2 linked regions of the Chitinophaga varians genome follow. The protein of the gene in region 1 interacts with the protein of each later gene in a pairwise test. Links are inferred from orthologs where the notes say so. Each region holds a gene or a part of one and is shown in the gene's direction. Other genes may lie near its edges. The genes, in order: priA and HGH92_RS12600.

Region 1 (9,843 bases):
AAGAAGTGAAGGCTGATCCGGGTTTCCCGAAATAGCCGTTCATCAGTCCGATGTAGATGGCATTATCATTGAACCCTCTCTGTATCTTTTTTCAGAAGCATTATGTGGAAACCTGTTGCAAAGCTTACGCAGGAAGATACGGAGAGGGGTATGAGGCTTGTTATTGGTGACGGGCTTGCGGCTGAAGTGATGACAACGCTCACCAGCGGCGCCTTTCTGGTTGCTATGGCGCTGATGTTAGGGGCCAGTAATCTACAGATCGGGGTGTTGTCAGCGTTGCCTACCTTCACCAATATTTTCCAGTTAATATCCATCTGGCTGGTAAGGCGGTCCAATAATCGTCGGGCCGTGACCGTTATCTGTACCATTCTGGCAAGAATACCGCTGGTAGTGATCGGCGTGGTGCCGTTGATTTTTCCGGGGGCGGCCGGTATTCAGTTCCTTATTGTTTTCCTTTCTGTCTTTTATTTTTTTGGTTCACTGGCCGGACCATCGTGGAATGCATGGGTGAAGGACCTGGTGCCGGAATCCATGTTGGGCAGTTACTTTTCAAGAAGGGGCAGTTATACGCAAACACTGAACGTGGTGCTTAGCCTGGCTGCCGCGCTGGGCGTAGACTATATCAGGAAGCAATATCCGCAGTATGAACTGGACACCTACTATTTACTGTTTTTACTGGCAGGGATAGCCGGGCTTACCGGGGCGGCGATATTGTCGCGTGCGCCGGAGCAGCAGGTGTATATGGACAAGGAGAATATTTTCCGGTTGTTGAAGCGGCCGTTGTCTGACCTGAACTTTGTCCGCCTGCTGGTATTCAACTCTGCCTGGGTATTTGCCATGAGCATAGCGCAGCCTTTTTTTACGGTGTATATGATGAAGGGAATGGGGCTTTCATTATCCTACATCACGGTACTGACGATTATCAGCCAGTTGTTCGGCATCTTCACGATCCGCATCTGGGGCACGTTTGCGGACCGTTACAGTAACAAGACCATCATTGCTATCAGTGCGCCGTTGTATATTATCAGCCTGATTTTATGGTGTTTTGTGGGCATCTACACAAAAATGTACGCTAATATCATCCTGTTGGTGATTGTACATATATTGATGGGCGTAGCCAACGCCGGTATCAACCTGTCTATTACCAACATTGGTTTAAAGCTGGCACCTGCCAAAGATGCTATCGTGTACCTGTCGGCCAAAAATATTATCACAGCGGTGTTTTCCGCACTGGGCCCTGTGGCAGGCGGTATACTGGCCGACTTTTTTGAGCATAAGTCATTGAAGGTGGACGCCGTCTGGAAAGGAGAAACACACAGTCTTCAGCTTCATCTGGTGGCATTACATGAATGGAATTTCCTGTTCCTTATTGCCGCAGTGATAGCCGTTATCTCTCTGGAGATGCTGATGGTAGTGAACGAAACGGGTGAAGTGGAAAAGAATACCGTTGTGCGTATTATGCGCAGCAGCATCAAAAATAACCTGAAAGATTACTATCTGATCGGCAACCTGATTACGCTGCATGACCGGTTCTGGGGGTATGTACTACGCCGTAAACCTTCCTGATAGCGGATTTATCGCAGTTCCCAGTCCACCAGCTGATTCACCCATTCTTCGCGGAAGTGGGTGGTCACACGGATGTAGTTATCGGTATAACCTTCCATCATGCCGTCTTTGCTGTGGCTTTCAAACAATACTTTACGGGTTTGGTTCAGGTGTTGTTCCTGGAAGTACTGTTGTTTTTTGTGGCTGAGGTTACGCAATTGTTTATTGCGTTCGTGGCGAATGTTGACCGGCACTACAGGATTGATTTCGAGTGCGGGGGTATTGGCCCTTTCGGAATAGGTGAATACATGCAGATAGGACACATCGAGGCCGTGAAGGAAATCGTAGGTGTCCTGAAAATGGGCATCGCTTTCAGAGGGGAAGCCAACGATCACGTCTACCCCGATGGAGCAGTGTGGCATGAACTGTTTGATGAGCGCTACTTTTTCCGCGTACAGTTCGCGGCGGTACCGGCGGCGCATGAGGCCCAGTATTTCGTTGTTGCCGCTCTGCAGCGGTATATGGAAATGAGGCATGAACCGCTGGCTGTTGGCCACAAATTCTATGATCTCATTGCTGAGCAGGTTGGGTTCTATGGAAGAGATGCGGTAACGTTCGATGCCTTCCACTTTGTCCAGTTCCTGTATCAGTTCATAAAATGATTCTTCTCTTTTTTTGCCGCCGTGGAGGCCTTTGCCGAAGTCGCCCAGGTTAACGCCAGTGAGCACGATTTCCTTTACGCCGCTGGCTGCCAGCTGAACGGCATTTTCCACTACGCTGTTAACACTGTCACTGCGGCTTTTGCCTCTGGCCATGGGGATGGTGCAGAAGGTACAGCTGTAGTCGCAGCCATCCTGTACTTTCAGGAAGGTGCGGGTACGGTCGTTAACGGAATAGGAGGCATGGAAGGTATTGACATCTTCGATGTCGCAGGAGCAGATTTTGGCGCTGTTGCCTTTGGTGAGCGTTTTCAGGTGCTCGGTGATGTTGAATTTTTCAGCGGCGCCCAGTACCAGGTCCACCCCTTCAATAGAAGCGATTTCCTGTGGTTTGAGCTGGGCGTAACAGCCGGTGATGACCACCATGCTTTCCGGTGCGCGGCGCTGGATACGACGTACCAGCTGCCGGCATTCCTTATCGGCGTTATCTGTCACTGAGCAGGTGTTGATGACATACACATCTGCCGTATTCTCAAAATCCGTCTTAACAAACCCGTCCTGTTCCAGCAACCTGCTCAAAGTGGAGGTTTCTGAAAAATTCAGCTTACAGCCGAGTGTATGAAATGCTACTGTTTTAACCTGTTCCATAAAGGAGGGCAAAGGTAGGAACTTTTTATGTCATAGTTTGGTAAGTAATTATTAAGTAATTTAGGGCCGCTTTTCTTAAAAGGTGAGTCTGTTAATCGAACTATGAGATCATTGCAAAAGTACCTGCCCGTTATTTTACTGGGATTATTATTGTTTGCCGGCTGGCATCAGGAGTGGTGGAAAGGAAGCGATAAAAAAGCTTCTGCGCCAATTACGGACAAGCCCGTAGTAACCCCTTCCGGCAGAATGTCTGCCGATGTACCTGAAGGAGCGCTCAACCGGCAGGCACAGCTGGAATATACAAGGCATGCCATTTGTCGGATGGAATGCCGTCATGTGACAAAAGAAGAAGTGCAGGAAATCCTGTCCACTGGTACTGTAAATCCGGCAAAATCCAATCCGAACGACCAGCCATGCCCTACCTATGCACTGGAAGGCTATTCCCATGAAGGGCAGCACCTCCGTATTGTCTTTGCTCCATGTGACCAACAGCACGCGAAAGTGATCACCTGTATTGACCTGGAAAAAGACTGGACCTGTGCCTGCGAGTAGTACACGCAAAGGCGGATAAGACAGAAAAAAGTCGTAGTTTTCCGCCATCATTCACATTTACAAGGCGTTTATGAATTTTCTACTGAAACCGTTGCGTGTAATTTATGTTGTGTACGCCGCTATCGTTTTCCTGTCCATCATGTTCCTGATCCTGCCGCCAATTTTCCTGGCGTCATTGCTGGGGAAGGAAAAGGGTGGAAATATCATTTTTTATTTCCTGCGTTTCTGGGCGCATGTGTGGTTTCCGGCAGTAGGGATGAGGGTTACCCGTAAATATGACTGTGAAAAAGAGAAAGATAAAGAACCTTGTATCTATGTGGTGAACCACCGTTCCTACCTGGACGCGGCCATTGCCGTAAAAGTAATGCGGCTGCCGTTCCGCCCGCTGGGGAAAGTGGAAATGGCCAAAATTCCCGCATTCGGCTTCATTTATAAAAACTCTGTCGTGTCCGTGGACCGGTCCAACGCATCGGCCCGTGCACGAAGCGTGAGAGAGATGATGAGTGCCCTGAAGGCCGGTATCTCCATCCTGGTGTTCCCTGAAGGGACCACCAACGAATCCAATGAGCCATTGCGCCCGTTCCACAACGGCGCCTTCCGGATGGCCATCGAAATGCAGATTCCTATCAAACCAGTGTTATACGTTGATGCCGGAGACCGGTTGCCTCATACCGGCCCTATGCATCTCAACCCCGGTAAATGCCGCGTGGTGTTTCTGCCTGCCATCCCGGTGACAGGGCTTACCCTCGATGATATCAACAGCCTGAAACAACAGACCTATGACATCATGGACCGGGAACTCCGGAAATACCGTCATTATCCAACATTGCAACCCGTAGGATGAAGTACGCTGATGTAATACTGCCGCTGGCCCTTCCTAAAAATTATACGTATGCAGTCCCTGAAAGCATGGAGCATGCTTTACAGCCGGGAAGCCGTGTGGCAGTACAGCTCGGAAAACAAAAAAAGTATGCGGGCATCGTGAAGGCGGTGCACGAACAGGCGCCTGCCTATAAGACCAAGCCACTGCTGGATATGCTGGACAAAGACCCTGTCGTATATCCCACACAGTTAGCCTTCTGGTCATGGATAGCCAGCTATTATATGTGCAGCGAAGGAGAAGTCCTCAACGCCGCGCTTCCAGCGCACCTGAAGCTTTCCAGCGAAACACTGTTGTTGTATAATGATGCCTACGGCGATGATTTTACCGCCCTCGATGATGACGAATATCTCATCGCGGAGGCGCTGCATATCCGTAAAGAACTGCGCATTGAAGAAGTGCAATTGATCCTCGATAAATCGGAAGTGTATTCCGTCATCAAAAAACTGATCGAGAAAAAAGTATGTCTCATTTATGAAGAGCTGAAAGAAGTTTACCGGGAAAAAAAGGAAAATTTCGTACAGCTGCATGCCGACTATCACGACGAAGAACAGCTGGCAGCGCTCTTCAATGATATGGGCCGCGCACCCAAACAAATGGAGCTGCTACTGGCTTACCTGCACCTGCAGAAAACGGAAGGCAGCGTAAAACAAAATGATCTGCTGAAGAAATCAGGCGCCACCACGGCCCAGCTGAAAGGGCTGGTCGACAAAAATATTCTCTGGATAGAAAAAAGGACAGTCGACAGAATCCGTACCGGCAAGGTGGACGCACAGATCGACTTCAGCCTGAGCCCTTCACAGGAGGTGGCCTTGCAGGCTATCCGCCGTCATTTCGAAGAGAAGCAGGTAACCTTGTTGCATGGTGTTACCTCCAGCGGCAAAACACAGATATATGTGAAGATGATGGAAGAATGCCTGGCCTCTGGCCGGCAGGTGCTGTATCTGTTGCCCGAAATAGCGCTTACCGCGCAGATCATCACACGGCTGCAGAAACACTTCGGCAGCAGCATTGCCATCTATCACTCCCGCTTCAGCAACAACGAAAGGGTGGAGATATGGAACAAAGTCAAAAACGGCGAAGTGCAGATTGTGCTGGGCGCGCGTTCCAGCCTGCTGCTGCCTTTCCGCGACCTGGGACTGATCATCCTCGATGAAGAACACGACGCTTCCTATAAACAACAGGACCCCGCGCCACGCTATCATGCGCGTGATGCGGCCATCTATTATGCCAGCCTCTTCAAAGCCAAAGTGCTGCTGGGTTCTGCTACACCGGCGCTGGAATCCTATTACAACGCGCAGCAGGGCAAGTATGGGCTGGTAGAGCTGAACGAACGTTTCGGCGGCATACAGATGCCTGCCATCGAAGTGGTGGACATCAAACAGGAAATGGCCGAAAAAACCATGGACGGCAATTTCACGCAGGCATTAAAAACAGCGATCACCCAAAGCCTCACAGAGAAAAAGCAGGTGATCCTTTTTCAGAACCGCCGCGGGTATGCGCCGTTCCTGCTATGCACCACCTGTGGCTGGATACCGCATTGCAAACAATGTGATGTATCACTGACCTATCACCGTAATCAGGATAAACTGCATTGCCACTATTGCGGCACCCGTTATCCCTATGTGTATACCTGCGAAGCCTGTGGCTCACAATCGCTCATCCCGAAAAGTTTTGGTACCGAAAAGATAGAAGACGATCTGCAGCAATTGTTTCCTGAAGCGCGTATTGCGCGTATGGACGTGGATTCTATCCGTAATAAGGACAGTCACAATAAAATGATCCGTTTGCTGGAAGAGCAGGAGATCGATATCCTGGTAGGCACGCAGATGGTGGTGAAAGGACTGGACTTCGATAACGTGAACCTGGTGGGCATCCTCAGTGCCGATAGCCTGTTGAGCTATCCCGATTTCAGGGTGAATGAAAGGGCGTTTCAACTGATGGAGCAGGTGAGCGGCCGTGCCGGCCGTAAACACGGAATGGGAAAGGTGTTGATACAGGCCAGCAATACCCGTCATCCTATACTGCATTTTGTGAGCGAACACGATTATAAGAGCATGTATGAAGCGGAGATTGCCGAGCGGCAACAGTTTGGCTATCCACCTTTTTTCAGGGTGCTGAAGCTCACGTTGCGACATAAAAACCAGCAGGTAGTGGAGCAGGCCGCGCAGATACTGGCCAGCTGGCTGCAGCCGCATATCGGCGCGCAATTGGTAGGACCGGCGGCGCCACTGGTGGCAAGGGTCCGGAACAATTACCTGCAGGAGATGCTGATCAAACTTCCCCGTGACAGCAGAGTGATCGCCCATGTGAAACAGGTGTTGCGTGAGTTTTTCGTGCAGTTGCTGGCAGAGAAACGTTTCCGCTCTGTGGTAATTGTGCCGGACGTAGACTGTGTATAACTATTGTTTTTTCACCAGCGTCAGCTGTTGAAGCTGTAGTTTTTTGAACCGGTCAAGAATATTTCCCAATACTTTTTTGTCTTCTCCTTTTAACTCGCTCTGGCTGTACCATTCGATGATAAAAATGTGCAGCCGGCTGTTTTCTTCCTCACATCTCATTTTGAGCCCCAGTACGTTGTTATGGGAGATATCTGCCGTGAAGGCTGCTTTGTCGGCCAGGGTATATCCTGCCGGCAGATCAATGTGCACACGCTTTTCCTGGTAGTAGGGAAAGGCCAGTTGCACCGGTTTGTCGCCTTCCGGGAGATGGTATTGGTAGTTCTGAACACCGGCCAGTAACTGGCCGATGCTGAGCAGGTAATGATCGCCGTCCTGCACAATGAGAGCGGGTGTTTCCAGGGTGCTGTTGATCACCACTGGTTTGTCGAGTGGCGTGTTGGTGAACTTTTCATTCTGTGCTTCCACAGATACGATCGTGCGTGCGCCCGGCATAAAAGGCAGCAGCGCGTTGAAGATATTGTTGCGTGCCTCTGTGGTAGTGGCCTGTATGAAAGCGTTTTTAGCATTGCTGCCGCCATAGCCGCCGAAGGACTGTGTTACTTTCCATACAGGGTGGCTCAATGAGCTGAGGCTGGCTTCCAGCGTGCTGTTGCTGAAGGTGTACTGTGGTTGCGGCGTCATGATGAAATCGGTGAGCACTTTGCTTTCTGTACCCACCAGCGTATCACGGCAGCGAAGCGCGAGCGTATTGCTCCACAGGGGCGGATAGCACGGATAACGTGTATTCATCTCCGTTGGGGCCAGCGCCTGTTGCTGGGCCGGGAAATACAGCAGGATATTGTTAGCCGCGGCACGGTTTACCAGGTTTTTCTGTAAGGGAATGGTATCGCGCGAAGCGGTAGCCAGCAGCTGCACGGGAATATTCAACGTGTAATATGCTGCCATCATGAGTTTCACCATGCCGTTCCGGTCTGTCTGTTTGGTACGGATGATGGTGCTCAGGTCTTGTGGTTCAAAGAAATCGCTGGCAGGCCGGAGGCTATAGTTTGTTTTGATATATTGTTCCACCAGGTATATCAGCTGTGGTACCGGGAGGCGGTATTTCAGAAAGGGCCAGCGGTCCAGTTCTTTCTCCAGTTGTTTCTGTTCATTTTTATTAACGGACACATAAGGGATATAGAGGTCCTGTCCGAACTGTTGCCACGAGAGGCGGGTGGTGTCCCTGCCTTCTGTGGCGGTGCTCAGGGCAAAATCGATGCGTTGCAGCTGTGGCAGGAAGTAATAGAAATCATTGTTTTGCAGTGCCGGCACCTGCTGCAGTGCTACGCGGTGGTAGTGGTTGTTGCCGGCCACGCTGTCGGTAATGCCGGGTACGCCGTTGGCCGCATGAAAGTTGAATTGCAGGCTACGGGGAGCTACCAGCATAAACTGTATCTGTCCGCTGGCGATGCCTGACTGGAGATAATCCGCGCCGGCGTAGTCGAACAGTTCTTTGAGGCTCAGTTCATATTCCAGTTCTCCGCCTGCCTGTACCCGGATATTGTTGACCACCACCGCAGTGCGGCCATCATTGAGTTTGAGCGACCTGGTCTGGTCTGTCAGGTTGATGGTTTTGCCATCGGGGAGGAGGGACCGGATACGAAAGCCACGCAGCAGTTCATTGGTTTCCAGCGTCAGGGCCAGCTGGGTGAGGCTGTCGGCAGCAGCGGCGGTATTGATGTGTATTCTCTTGTAAATAGTTTTATAGTGTGTGACGGCTTCTGCTTTATCGCGGTTCGTGATATTGAAGTCGCGTGATATTTTGTAGCTGGTGATGTAATAAGGTGCTTCCGCGGCGGCGCCGGTGAGCGCAACCGTTTCAGGCTGTGCATTGTCTTTCCAGGTATCGGGATAGTAATTGTTAATCTGGGCGGATGTTAACAATGGCAAGCTGGCAATGCATATAACGGAGAGAAAGAATATAAGTCGTTTCATGATAGCGAAGGTATCTAAATTCCTAAATTTTGTATGGCATCGGATTCAAAGATATGAATGCCGGGGTCGAACTGTTTGGCGACCCTCACCATTGCCTGGGCCACAGTAGCGGCTTTAATGCCCCGGTATTTCTTCCAGCGGCCCTGCAGCAGGAAATAAAACAGCTGGATAAGATACTTGCCCAGCCATTCTCCGAAGCGGAATTCCTTTCGTTCACCGAGAAGAAAAGAAGGCCGGAAAATGTAGGTGCCGACAAAGCCCATGGCCAGTACAGCTTCTTCTGTTTGTCCTTTGGTGCGCAGGTAGAAATTGGAAGATTTTGGATTGGCGCCAATGGAAGAGATCATCAGGAACTGCGGAATGTCTTTGCGGCGGGCGATGGTGGCGCACCTGATGTTGATACCGTAGTCCACTGCGCGGAAATTCTCCTGTGTGCCGGCTTTTTTGATGGTAGTGCCGATGCAGGAAAAAAACACGTCTCCCTCAATGGCCGCCGCCAGGCTTTTTTCGTCATCAAAGTCAACAATGATGCTTTCCAGTCCCGGATGCTGATGCGCCCAGGGCTGCCGTACCAGCACCTTCACCTTGCTGAAGTAGTTGTCCTGCAACAGTGCGGCTACCAGATGGGTACCGGTAAGACCTGTTGCTCCGATAACGATAGCTGTTTTCATACAATTTCTGATATATTTGCTGCTATATAAAGTTAAGCTATTATGGTATCAGAAAATGTGTTGCTGCAATCCTATAATACATTTGGCATCCCGGCAATGAGCCGTTATTTCGCTTCGTTTGACAGTGAAGCTGCGTTGCTGGCCCTGCTGGATGAGCCACGGGTAAAGGGATTGCCCCGGATGATCCTGGGCGGTGGCAGCAACATCCTGTTTACACAGGATTTTGATGGGCTCATGCTCAAAAATGAAATCAAGGGCATGAAGGTGGTAGACGAGGATAACGACCACGTATATGTGAAAGCCGGCGCCGGCGAGAACTGGCATGGCTTTGTGCAGTACTGCCTGGCCGCCGATATGGCCGGTCTGGAAAACCTGTCGCTGATACCAGGCAATGTAGGCGCCAGCCCCATGCAGAATATCGGCGCTTACGGCGTGGAGATAAAAGACACGTTCCATTCACTGGAAGCCTTGCACCTGGCAGACCGCAGGGTTGTCACTTTTACGAACAATGA
Region 2 (9,492 bases), 1.7 Mb from region 1 along the record:
TCTATTACATGCAGGGCTTCCGTTGCTTCAATGATGAGGTACACGCCGCTGTCGAGGTTGACGGTTTTCCCGAAGGAAGCCTTTACCTGGCGGGTGATACCAAAGTTGTCGAAGATGGGTGAGCCGTTATTGTAGTAGTTAACGATGTCCTGCTTTTCCGGAGCGATCTTCTGGATATACGTTTTGGTATCTGTATAGATATTTTTATCGTTGATCACGATCCGGTTGAAGCTCTCGTTGAGCAGGTCACGAAGGATACTGGTGGTTTTGGTTTGCTCGCTCAGAATTTTCTGGGGAGCCTGGGCACCGTTCAGGTTGGACTGGATATTTTTCCAGGTTTGAACGAGCGTGGTCAGATCTTCGTGCAGTTCAGCTGTCTTCTTTCCTTCCGCAGCGGTCCGTACAATCACGCCGAAATTAGGCGGTTTGATGGCTTCCACGATTTTCTGCAATCTTTTTCTTTCTTCGGAAGAATGGATTTTTTTAGAAACCGCTACAATATCGTTAAAGGGAGTTAACACGATGAATCTTCCGGGAAGAGAAATTTCGCAGCTCAGGCGGGGGCCTTTGGAAGAAATGGGTTCTTTCAGGATCTGTACGAGGATGTTGGGTTTACCGCCGAGTACGTCAGTGATTTTTCCTGTTTTAACTATTTCCGGTTCATTTTTAAACTTAGTGAAATCAAATCCTTCAGGTGTTTTATCGCTGATGGCAGTTGCAGTAAATTTAAGAATGGAACGGATATAGGGGCTGAGATCCGTATAATGTAAAAAGGCATCCTTCTCGAAGCCTACGTCCACAAATGCAGCATTCAAGCCGGGTATCAGCTTTTTCACTTTGCCCAGGTATAAATCGCCTACTGCAAAGTTAGGGTTGCCGCTTTCGTGATGCAGTTCCACTAACTTTTTATCTTCCAGTAACGCAATTTCCACACCTGTGGGAGCCGCATTTATAATAAGTTCCTTGTTCAAGCGTCCAAAATTTTAACCTTTAAAACTTCACCTTTTATGCTATGCACACAGCTATGTAAGAACAGCTTACTGCATACCAAACAATAGCTCACTATAAAGTTAGCATATTCTTCACCGATGTGATGATGGATTGCTTAAGGGTTCAGCGATCACTGCAGGCAACGTCCGGGGATCTGGTTGCGGGATCTATGGAAACAACCTGCATGACTCAGGCAATTTAAGATTAAATGCCAGAATCATGCAGGGTATATGAAAATTTTTTATCCGACCACCGCGCCGGGAAATACCTGGTTAGTATAAATGGCGGGAAACTGGAGTAATTATTTCTTCTTACTTTTATGCCGGTTCTTTCTCAGTCTTTTTTTACGCTTGTGAGTGGCAATTTTATGTCTTTTTCTTTTCTTACCGCAAGGCATACGCTTATACGTTTTTAAATGATGGAAAAAATAAAATATTATTGAATGCTCTTAATATAGCTGTCTACTTCTTTTTTCAACTCCGGATCGGTCATGGCCTGTTTGCTTTTTTCAAACAACTCAATCGCTTTCTGTTTGTTGCCTTTGCTTCTGTAGGATTCTGCCAGCACAAACAGTACTTTGGCATTGTCCGGGTGTTTCTGCATCACGCCTTCGAGTCTTTCGATAGCTTTATCATACTGGCCTGATGTAATGGCCAGGTTCGCTAAAGTAACCTGTGCGTCGATATTATCAGGATTTTTGGCTACGACTTCCTTCAATTTGGCAACTCCCTTCATCGGTTCGCCGGTGTTCATATACACCATGGCCTGTGATATCTTCAGGGTGTCGTTGGCCGGGTTCAGCTGAATCGCCTGTTCAAACAGTGCGCTAGCCTGGTCGGCTTCCCATTTTGCAATTCGTGGATCCTGAGCATGTTGCAGGTGAGCCAGAAACAAATTGGCTGCAAAGGTGAGGCTTTTTTCGGAATTTTCCAACTTAGCGGCTTCGCCAAGATAATGAGCCGCCACAGGAAGCTGGTTGAGGCTGTCCCAGGTATTATACAACTGTTTGTACGCAGCTATTTGCTGGGCTTTCACGTCCCCGCGTACAACGTTGGTCTCAATCGTGTTGATTAATAATAATTTTTCAGCAGGAATCTTCCCTTTCGCCGTTTCCAGTAGTTCGGAAAAGGCAATAGGCTCTACACCCTGACCGCCCTGCATAGGAGCGGCAGTTGACATAGCTTGCTTATCTGACCGGGGTACAGTACGGCCAAAAGCATATAAAACCACCAATAGTGCTACAGCTGCACCAACCAGGAGAACTTGTGACTTTCGCATCGCCTAAAGATTAGGCTGCAAAACTAAGAACTTTTAAGCTTCTTTACCTCAGCAACAAATTCTTTAGATGGCTTGAACGCCGGAATAAAATGCTCCGGAATCTCCACCGCTACGTTCTTCTTGATGTTGCGGCCAATCTTGGCGGCCCTTTTCTTTGTGATAAAACTGCCAAACCCACGGATGTAGATGTGTTCACCGTTGGCAAGAGCTTCTTTCACCTCTTTAAACATAGCCTCCAGTGTGACTAAAACATCTACTTTGGGGATGCCGGTTTTTTCAGCAATGTTGTTTATTAAATCAGCTTTTCTCATATGAAAGCGAGAGGATTACTTTACTCTCAAAGTTAATTTAAAAATTTTAATTGCTGAATTTTAAGCAAATAAATTTTATCATTTTTTCTTATACCTGTATTGATGATAATTTACATTTATTTGCAGGCCCGGAAACGGTATCTGGTGTACCTCCATAGGGTTTTAGGACAGCTTTTACCATATCAATTTACTAAATAATTTTATTAAAATAATATATAAATGGCCGATTCCCGACTTTTTTTTACAGAAAAATTATTGGAGTGGAACCAGCTCAGCAACACCCGTACCATGCCCTGGAAGGGTGAAAAAGACCCCTACCGGATATGGCTGTCCGAAATTATCCTCCAGCAAACCCGCGTGGAACAAGGATTACCCTACTACCAGAAATTTATTGAGCACTATCCCACCGCCACCAAACTGGCCCAGGCCCCGGAAGAAGAAGTATTCCGCCTCTGGCAAGGCCTCGGGTACTACGCCCGCTGCAAAAACATGCTGGCGGCCGCCCGGGAAATTGCCACTACCTATAAAGGCAAATTTCCCGGTACCTACGACCAGATCAAGGCCCTGAAAGGAATAGGCGCCTACACAGCCGCCGCTGTCGCCTCCTTCGGCTTCCATCTCCCCTATGCAGTGCTGGACGGCAACGTATACCGCGTCCTCTCCCGCTACTTTGCCATCGACACGCCGATAGACAGCACCGCCGGTAAAAAACAGTTCGGCGACCTGGCGCAGGAACTCCTGCCCGCTGACCAACCAGCCGCTTATAATCAAAGCATTATGGACTTCGGCGCAGTGGTCTGCAAACCGCAACAACCCAATTGCAAAGAATGTCCGCTCAACCGGAAATGCCTGGCCCGCCAGCAGCAACTGGTAGACGTTCTCCCGGTAAAATCCAAAAAACTCCAGATCAAAAAACGTTATTTCAACCACTTCCTCGTGGAATTCAACGATAAAATCTATATCCGGAAAAGGACCGAAAAAGATATCTGGCAAAACCTGCACGAATTTATCCTGATCGAAACGCCGGAGGCGGCAGAGCTCGACGAACTCCGGAAAAATGACACCTTCCGGCAGCTTTTCGGTAAAACACCTTTTACAGTCATTAATGTCTCCGCCCCGCAAAAACAGCAACTTACCCATCAAACCATCCACAGCCGCTTCTTTACCCTCGAAATAAAGCAGGCGCTGCCACCCGGCGACTACCAGCTCGTTTCCCGCAAAACACTTGATAAATACGCATTTCCAAAAACCATCACCGCCTTTTTGCAAAGTAAAAAGCTGCAATTGTTCTAACATGAAACATATATTAAAAAATTAAAATTCATTATTTGGTTAGATTACAGGAAGTTATAATACATGCGGCCATTCATGCTTAACACGCTGCCAGCAAGAAATTTTTCACCGTCGATTGGAAAAAAATATTAACTTTAAGAAGGTTGTTTATTTATAAAAGAAGAACCTTTTAACAATAGACTAAAAAAACCTACAACTATGAGAGGTGTTAATAAAGTAATTCTGATAGGCAATTTAGGCAGAGACCCGGACGTGCAGTTTCTCGAAGGTAACATCGCAGTAGCGAAGTTTTCCCTGGCTACCACCGAAACCTTTAAAGACAGGGCGGGAAAACTTATTTCTCAAACAGAATGGCATACAGTAGTGCTTTGGCGCGGACTGGCAGAGCTGGCCCAGAAGTACCTTCACAAAGGCAGCCTGGTCTATATTGAAGGACGCCTGCGCACCCGCAGCTGGGAAGACAAGGAAGGCAACAAAAAATTCGCAACTGAAGTTGTAGGAGACAACCTGGTTATGCTGGACAAACGCATGGACCTCAACAGCTCAGACCACCCCATACCTCACCACAGCAGTTCAGGATCTTCAAGCGGAGACAATTTCGCAAACAATATGGAAATTCCCCCTTCGCTGAACGAGCCCGCAGACGATCTGCCTTTTTAGTCATCTGATAAAATATTAAGTTTCCGAAAGTACGTAATCCCATATAGGGACATTACTTATATTTGCGTGCAAGGAAATGTAGTTGTGTGAATTACCTTTCCTGTTTTTTTGATTGATTACATCAAAGCTAAATATCTTGGAGATCCTCTCGGCAAGCAACATGTCCTGTTTGTTACAAGTAAATACACCTATCGCAACGCCAAACATGGTGGTATTCCTACTTGTTATTTTTGTAATACTGCTGCTTACCTTTATCGTTTCCGGTGCAGAAGTAGCGTTCTTTTCCCTGAACTACAAGGACCTGAACGTGCTCAAAACAAGACAGAACACCTCCGGCAAACTGATTACCAAACTGCTGGAAAAACCAAAATCACTCCTGGCATCCCTTCAGATTGCCGGCATCATCCTCATGATCGCCTTTATCATGATCACCAATTACCTGGTGACACAAATGGAAGACCTGCAAACCCTGCCGGTAGTGTCCTTTGTGGTGAGGATTTCAATGATCTGCCTCATTCTCCTGTTTTTCGGACAGATACTCCCCCGCGTATGGGCAGCCCAGAACAATATCCGCTTCGCTACCTACTTCGCGTGGTTCGTCAGCCTCATTCATGCCACCCTGGAACCTGTCAGCGACTTTTTCGTTGGCATCAGCGGCAGCATTGAAGCCCGCCTGTTTCACCGCGGCGCCGGCCCCGTCAATTACCACGAAATTGATGAAGCCATTGAAATGAGTGTGGACCCCACCGCATCCCAGGAAGAGAAAAATATCCTCAAAGGCATTCTCAAATTCGGCAATATCACCGTTAAACAGATCATGCGCGGCCGCCTCGATGTAAACGGGATTGAATATGACAGCACCTTTGAAGAAGTGATCAAATACGTGGCAGACCTGCATTACTCCCGCCTCCCGGTATACAAGGGCAACCTCGACAGCATCGTGGGCGTCATCCATACCAAAGACCTGCTCCCCCACCTCGATAAAGGGAATAAATTCGACTGGCACGAAGTAATGCGCCAGCCTTTTTTTGTACACGGCCACAAACTGATCGAAGACCTCCTCTCTGAGTTCCAGAGCAGACGCATGCACTTTGCGGTAGTGGTAGACGAATTCGGTGGCACCTCCGGTATCGTTACCCTCGAAGACATCATGGAAGAAGTGATCGGCGATATCAAAGATGAATTTGATGAGGAAGAATTCAACTACAGCAAACTGGACAACTTCACCTACGTTTTTGAAGGCAAAACCATGCTGAACGACGTTTGCCGTATCATGAACATCCCGCCGGAAACCTTCGAATCAGTAAAAGGCGAAAGCGACTCCCTCGGAGGCCTCATCCTCGAACTGGCAGGAAAATTTCCGGAGGAAAACAGCGTTATCAATTACAACAACTACGATTTCACTGTACTGGAAGTCACTAAAATGCGCATCCAGAAAGTACAGGTCACCATACGGCCGGACGCCGCCGAAGAAGCGTAATCCAGCCCTGTTAAACGATTTCAGAAAAAATGCCATACTTCAAAGGAAAGGGCGCCGCCCTCCTGTCCCTGCTGATCACTATCCTGGCCGTTGCATGCAACACACCGCCCACGCCAAAGCCCAGGGGCTTCTTCCTGATGAAATTCCCGGAAAAAAAATACCGGACCTTCGATGTGCCTGGCTACCCGTATACCTTTGAATATCCGGTATACGCCAACGTGGTAAAAGATACCTCCTTCTTTGGGGAAAAGCCTGAAAATCCTTACTGGATCAATATCGATTTCCCCACTCTGAACGGTAAAATATATCTCAGCTATAAAATCATCGGCAAAGGCAACAGCTTCCAGCAATTGGTGGACGATGCCTATAAAATGACCTACAAACACACCTACAAGGCGGAATACATTGACGAAAACAAAATCCATACGCCCAACCATGTTGCCGGCACCTTCTATGAAGTAGGCGGCAACGCAGCCTCTGCCAAACAGTTCTTTGCCACCGACTCCGTACAACACTTCCTGCGGGGCGCTCTCTACTTCTATGCCCCTCCTCAGGCCGACTCCCTGGCGCCTGTGAACGCATTCCTGGAAAAAGATATGTGGCACCTGGTGGAAACCCTCCGCTGGAGATAAGCCGGCAATCACGTAACTTTGTGGTCTTTAAATGCTTGTTCGTCCCCCACAGGACAAACAAAAGACCATAACCCGATGATTATCATTGACGATAAATACATTAGTGACGAAGTAGTTGAAGAGCAGTTCGTATGCAATCTGTCAGCCTGTAAAGGCGCCTGCTGTGTAGCGGGCGACTGCGGCGCTCCCCTTGACAAAGACGAAACTAAAACCCTGAAGAAAATCTACCCGAAGATCAAATCCTACCTGCGGCAGGAAGGTATCGACGAAATTGAACGTACCGGTACCAACACCACCGATAAGGAATATGGATATGTGACGCCTATCGTGAACAAAGGCATCTGCGCCTATGCCTCCATCGATGAACATGGCATCGTAGGCTGCGGCATCGAAAAAGCATACAACGACGGCGTAGTGGATTTCAAAAAGCCCATCTCCTGCCACCTCTATCCCATCCGGATAAAAAAATATGAGTCGTTTGAAGCGGTTAATTATGACCGCTGGGACATCTGCAAACCTGCTTGTAAAAACGGCCGGTCCCTGAAAGTTCCGGTATACCGATTCCTGAAGGATGCTATTATCAGAAAATACGGCACGGAATTTTATGAAGTGCTGGATAAAATCGCCACCAAGAAATACTAAATCACCCGTTGATTTGGATTGTTGAGATTTTGTTATTTAATGATTCAGAAGGAGTTATTTGAGCAGCGGCTATCACGCAATGCTTAAATACGCTATATTTATCAAGGAATTATCGTTTGCTTATGCATCAAACAGCCTCCACTTTCCTCGAAGCAAGTGAAAAAAAAGCATTAGATCTCGGTCACCGCCAGACGATCAACTTCAACATAGGAAAATATAATGCCGCTGTAAAAGTCGGTAAACAGCAGTTTGCAGACCTGCCGGTAGCGCGTGAAAGGGCCAAGAACATCAAGTGGAGAGCTATAGAGCATCTGGACAACCATCTCGAAGAATTTGAGATGAACTTCACCAAACGTGGCGGCAAAGTTATCTGGGCCGAAACAGCCGAACAGGTACAACAGGAAATCCTCGCCATCTGCCAGGCCAAACAATGCAAAAGCATTGTCAAAAGCAAATCCATGGCCACAGAGGAAGTTCACCTGAACGACTTTCTCGCGCAACATAATATTGAATGCGTGGAAACCGACCTGGGAGAATATATCCAGCAGCTGGACGGCGAACCGCCTTATCATATTGTAACACCGGCCATGCATAAAAGCAAGGAAGATGTGGCCCGTCTCTTTGCGGAAAAACTGGGCACGCCGCCGGACCTCACTCCTGAGCAACTGACACTTGTTGCCCGCGAAAAACTCAGACAAAAATACCTGGAAGCGGAAATAGGCATTACCGGTGCCAACTTCATCCTCGCTGATACCGGCTCTGTGGCCGTTACGGAAAATGAAGGCAATGCCCGCCTGAGCACCGCCTTCCCCAAAACACATATTGTACTGGTAGGCATCGAGAAAGTACTGCCTTCTGTGGCAGACCTGGCGCTGTTCTGGCCACTGCTGGCCACCTATGGCACCGGCCAGAAAGTAACGGCATATAACAGCATCTTCAGCGGCCCGCGCCAGGAAGGTGAAACAGACGGCCCTGAAGAAATGTACGTTATCCTGATGGACAACGGCCGTACCAATATCCTTCAGGACACCGCCGCCCGTGAAAGCCTTTACTGTATCCGTTGCGGCTCCTGCCTCAACGCCTGCCCCGTTTATAAAAACATCGGCGGCCATAGCTACGCCACCACCTACAGCGGTCCAATCGGCTCTGTTATCACCCCCCATCTCAAAGGGATGGACAACTATATGCACCTCAGTTTTGCATCTTCCCTTTGCGGTAATTGTACTGAAGTATGCCCTGTCCGTATCAATCTGCATGAACTGTTGCTTCACAACCGCCAGAAGGCAGTGGAGGAAAACCATACTTCAGGCGGAGAAAAGTTTGCCTGGTTTGTATGGAAACAGGGATGCAACAGCCGTAAAATGATGAATATGGCCAGTGGTAAAATGAAAAATTTCTTCTTCCGTAAATTCTTCGCAAAAAGCTGGGGAGAAAACCGTGAGTTGCCGGTGTTTGCTGCCAAATCCTTTAACCAGCAATGGAAAGAAAGGAAAGGCTGATATAATTATTGGCCTGTTTTTTCTTTAAATATCACATCCAATGTTACGTTGGCAGGCTTTCCGTCTGCTGCAGGCTTCCATAAGGGCCCTTCTTTCACCACCCTGATCGCTTCCGCTTCACAGGCTGCGTTCACATGCACGCTCCGCACTACTTTAATGTCCTGCAATGTACTGTCCGGCATAACGGTAAACGATATACGTACTACGCCATTAAACCCGCCGGGATTAGCGGTATGTTCGGCAAGGTATTGCTGAAAGGCTGTTCTGCCGTTAACCGGCGATGGCAGCGTATCTCCCGGCACAATCGCCGCTTTCCTTTTTCTGAGGCCGGCATTGGACGTGACCACACCGGCAGCCCTGCCTTGCAAAATGCCGGCTACCTCATAGCCGTCTGCATTAGGATGAATGGAATCATTCTGTCCGGAGACGCCTGCCTTTTTGTTTTGGGCAGCGAAGCCAGTTACTTTCACGTCTTTCAGGTCGGCACTTTTTTCCTTGTCATAAGCCATAGCAGAGGAGTCCGGATGTGCGATAACTATCTCGCTCAATTGTTTGTCCGTTACAGGGGAAGCGGCAACAGCGGACGGTGGTGGCACCGGCGCAGAGAACGTGGCCGGTGGCGGCACCTGTTTTAAAGCTCTGCGTTCCAAAGGTCTTTCCGCCAGTCTTTCATCAGCCGCACTGATATCAGCAGCAGGTTCTTCGGC

Evidence for each region.
Region 2: the proteins of priA (region 1) and HGH92_RS12600 interact in binary tests that used the Escherichia coli proteins (3 or more experiments, as listed by UniProt). The link is inferred for Chitinophaga varians from one-to-one orthologs.

The regions. Positions count from the first base shown.
Region 1 is NZ_JABAIA010000001.1:1,327,899-1,337,741, reverse strand. The notes cover bases 3,845-6,965. They hold priA (primosomal protein N'), read left to right. Parts: upstream 3,845-4,244; coding sequence 4,245-6,686; downstream 6,687-6,965. Other genes in these bases: HGH92_RS05360 (hypothetical protein), read right to left, coding at 6,687-6,965; HGH92_RS05370 (lysophospholipid acyltransferase family protein), read left to right, coding at 3,845-4,248. Also shown: HGH92_RS05390 (DinB family protein), read left to right, coding at 1-35; HGH92_RS05385 (MFS transporter), read left to right, coding at 151-1,566; tRNA (N(6)-L-threonylcarbamoyladenosine(37)-C(2))-methylthiotransferase MtaB, read right to left, coding at 1,575-2,852; HGH92_RS05375 (DUF4258 domain-containing protein), read left to right, coding at 2,955-3,404; more of HGH92_RS05370, read left to right, coding at 3,475-3,844; more of HGH92_RS05360, read right to left, coding at 6,966-8,660; HGH92_RS05355 (oxidoreductase), read right to left, coding at 8,675-9,331; murB (UDP-N-acetylmuramate dehydrogenase), read left to right, coding at 9,374-9,843.
Region 2 is NZ_JABAIA010000001.1:3,071,639-3,081,130, reverse strand. What follows is about bases 3,032-5,801. They hold HGH92_RS12600 (single-stranded DNA-binding protein), read left to right. Parts: upstream 3,032-4,070; coding sequence 4,071-4,532; downstream 4,533-5,801. Other genes in these bases: gldE (gliding motility-associated protein GldE), read left to right, coding at 4,693-5,801; mutY (A/G-specific adenine glycosylase), read left to right, coding at 3,032-3,872. Also shown: HGH92_RS12620 (Rne/Rng family ribonuclease), read right to left, coding at 1-971; HGH92_RS12615 (tetratricopeptide repeat protein), read right to left, coding at 1,426-2,268; HGH92_RS12610 (HU family DNA-binding protein), read right to left, coding at 2,292-2,579; more of mutY, read left to right, coding at 2,799-3,031; more of gldE, read left to right, coding at 5,802-6,012; HGH92_RS12590 (hypothetical protein), read left to right, coding at 6,042-6,644; HGH92_RS12585 (DUF3109 family protein), read left to right, coding at 6,720-7,286; HGH92_RS12580 (LutB/LldF family L-lactate oxidation iron-sulfur protein), read left to right, coding at 7,409-8,785; HGH92_RS12575 (energy transducer TonB), read right to left, coding at 8,791-9,492. UniProt on the Escherichia coli protein: Plays an important role in DNA replication, recombination and repair. Binds to ssDNA and to an array of partner proteins to recruit them to their sites of action during DNA metabolism. Acts as a sliding platform that migrates on DNA via reptation.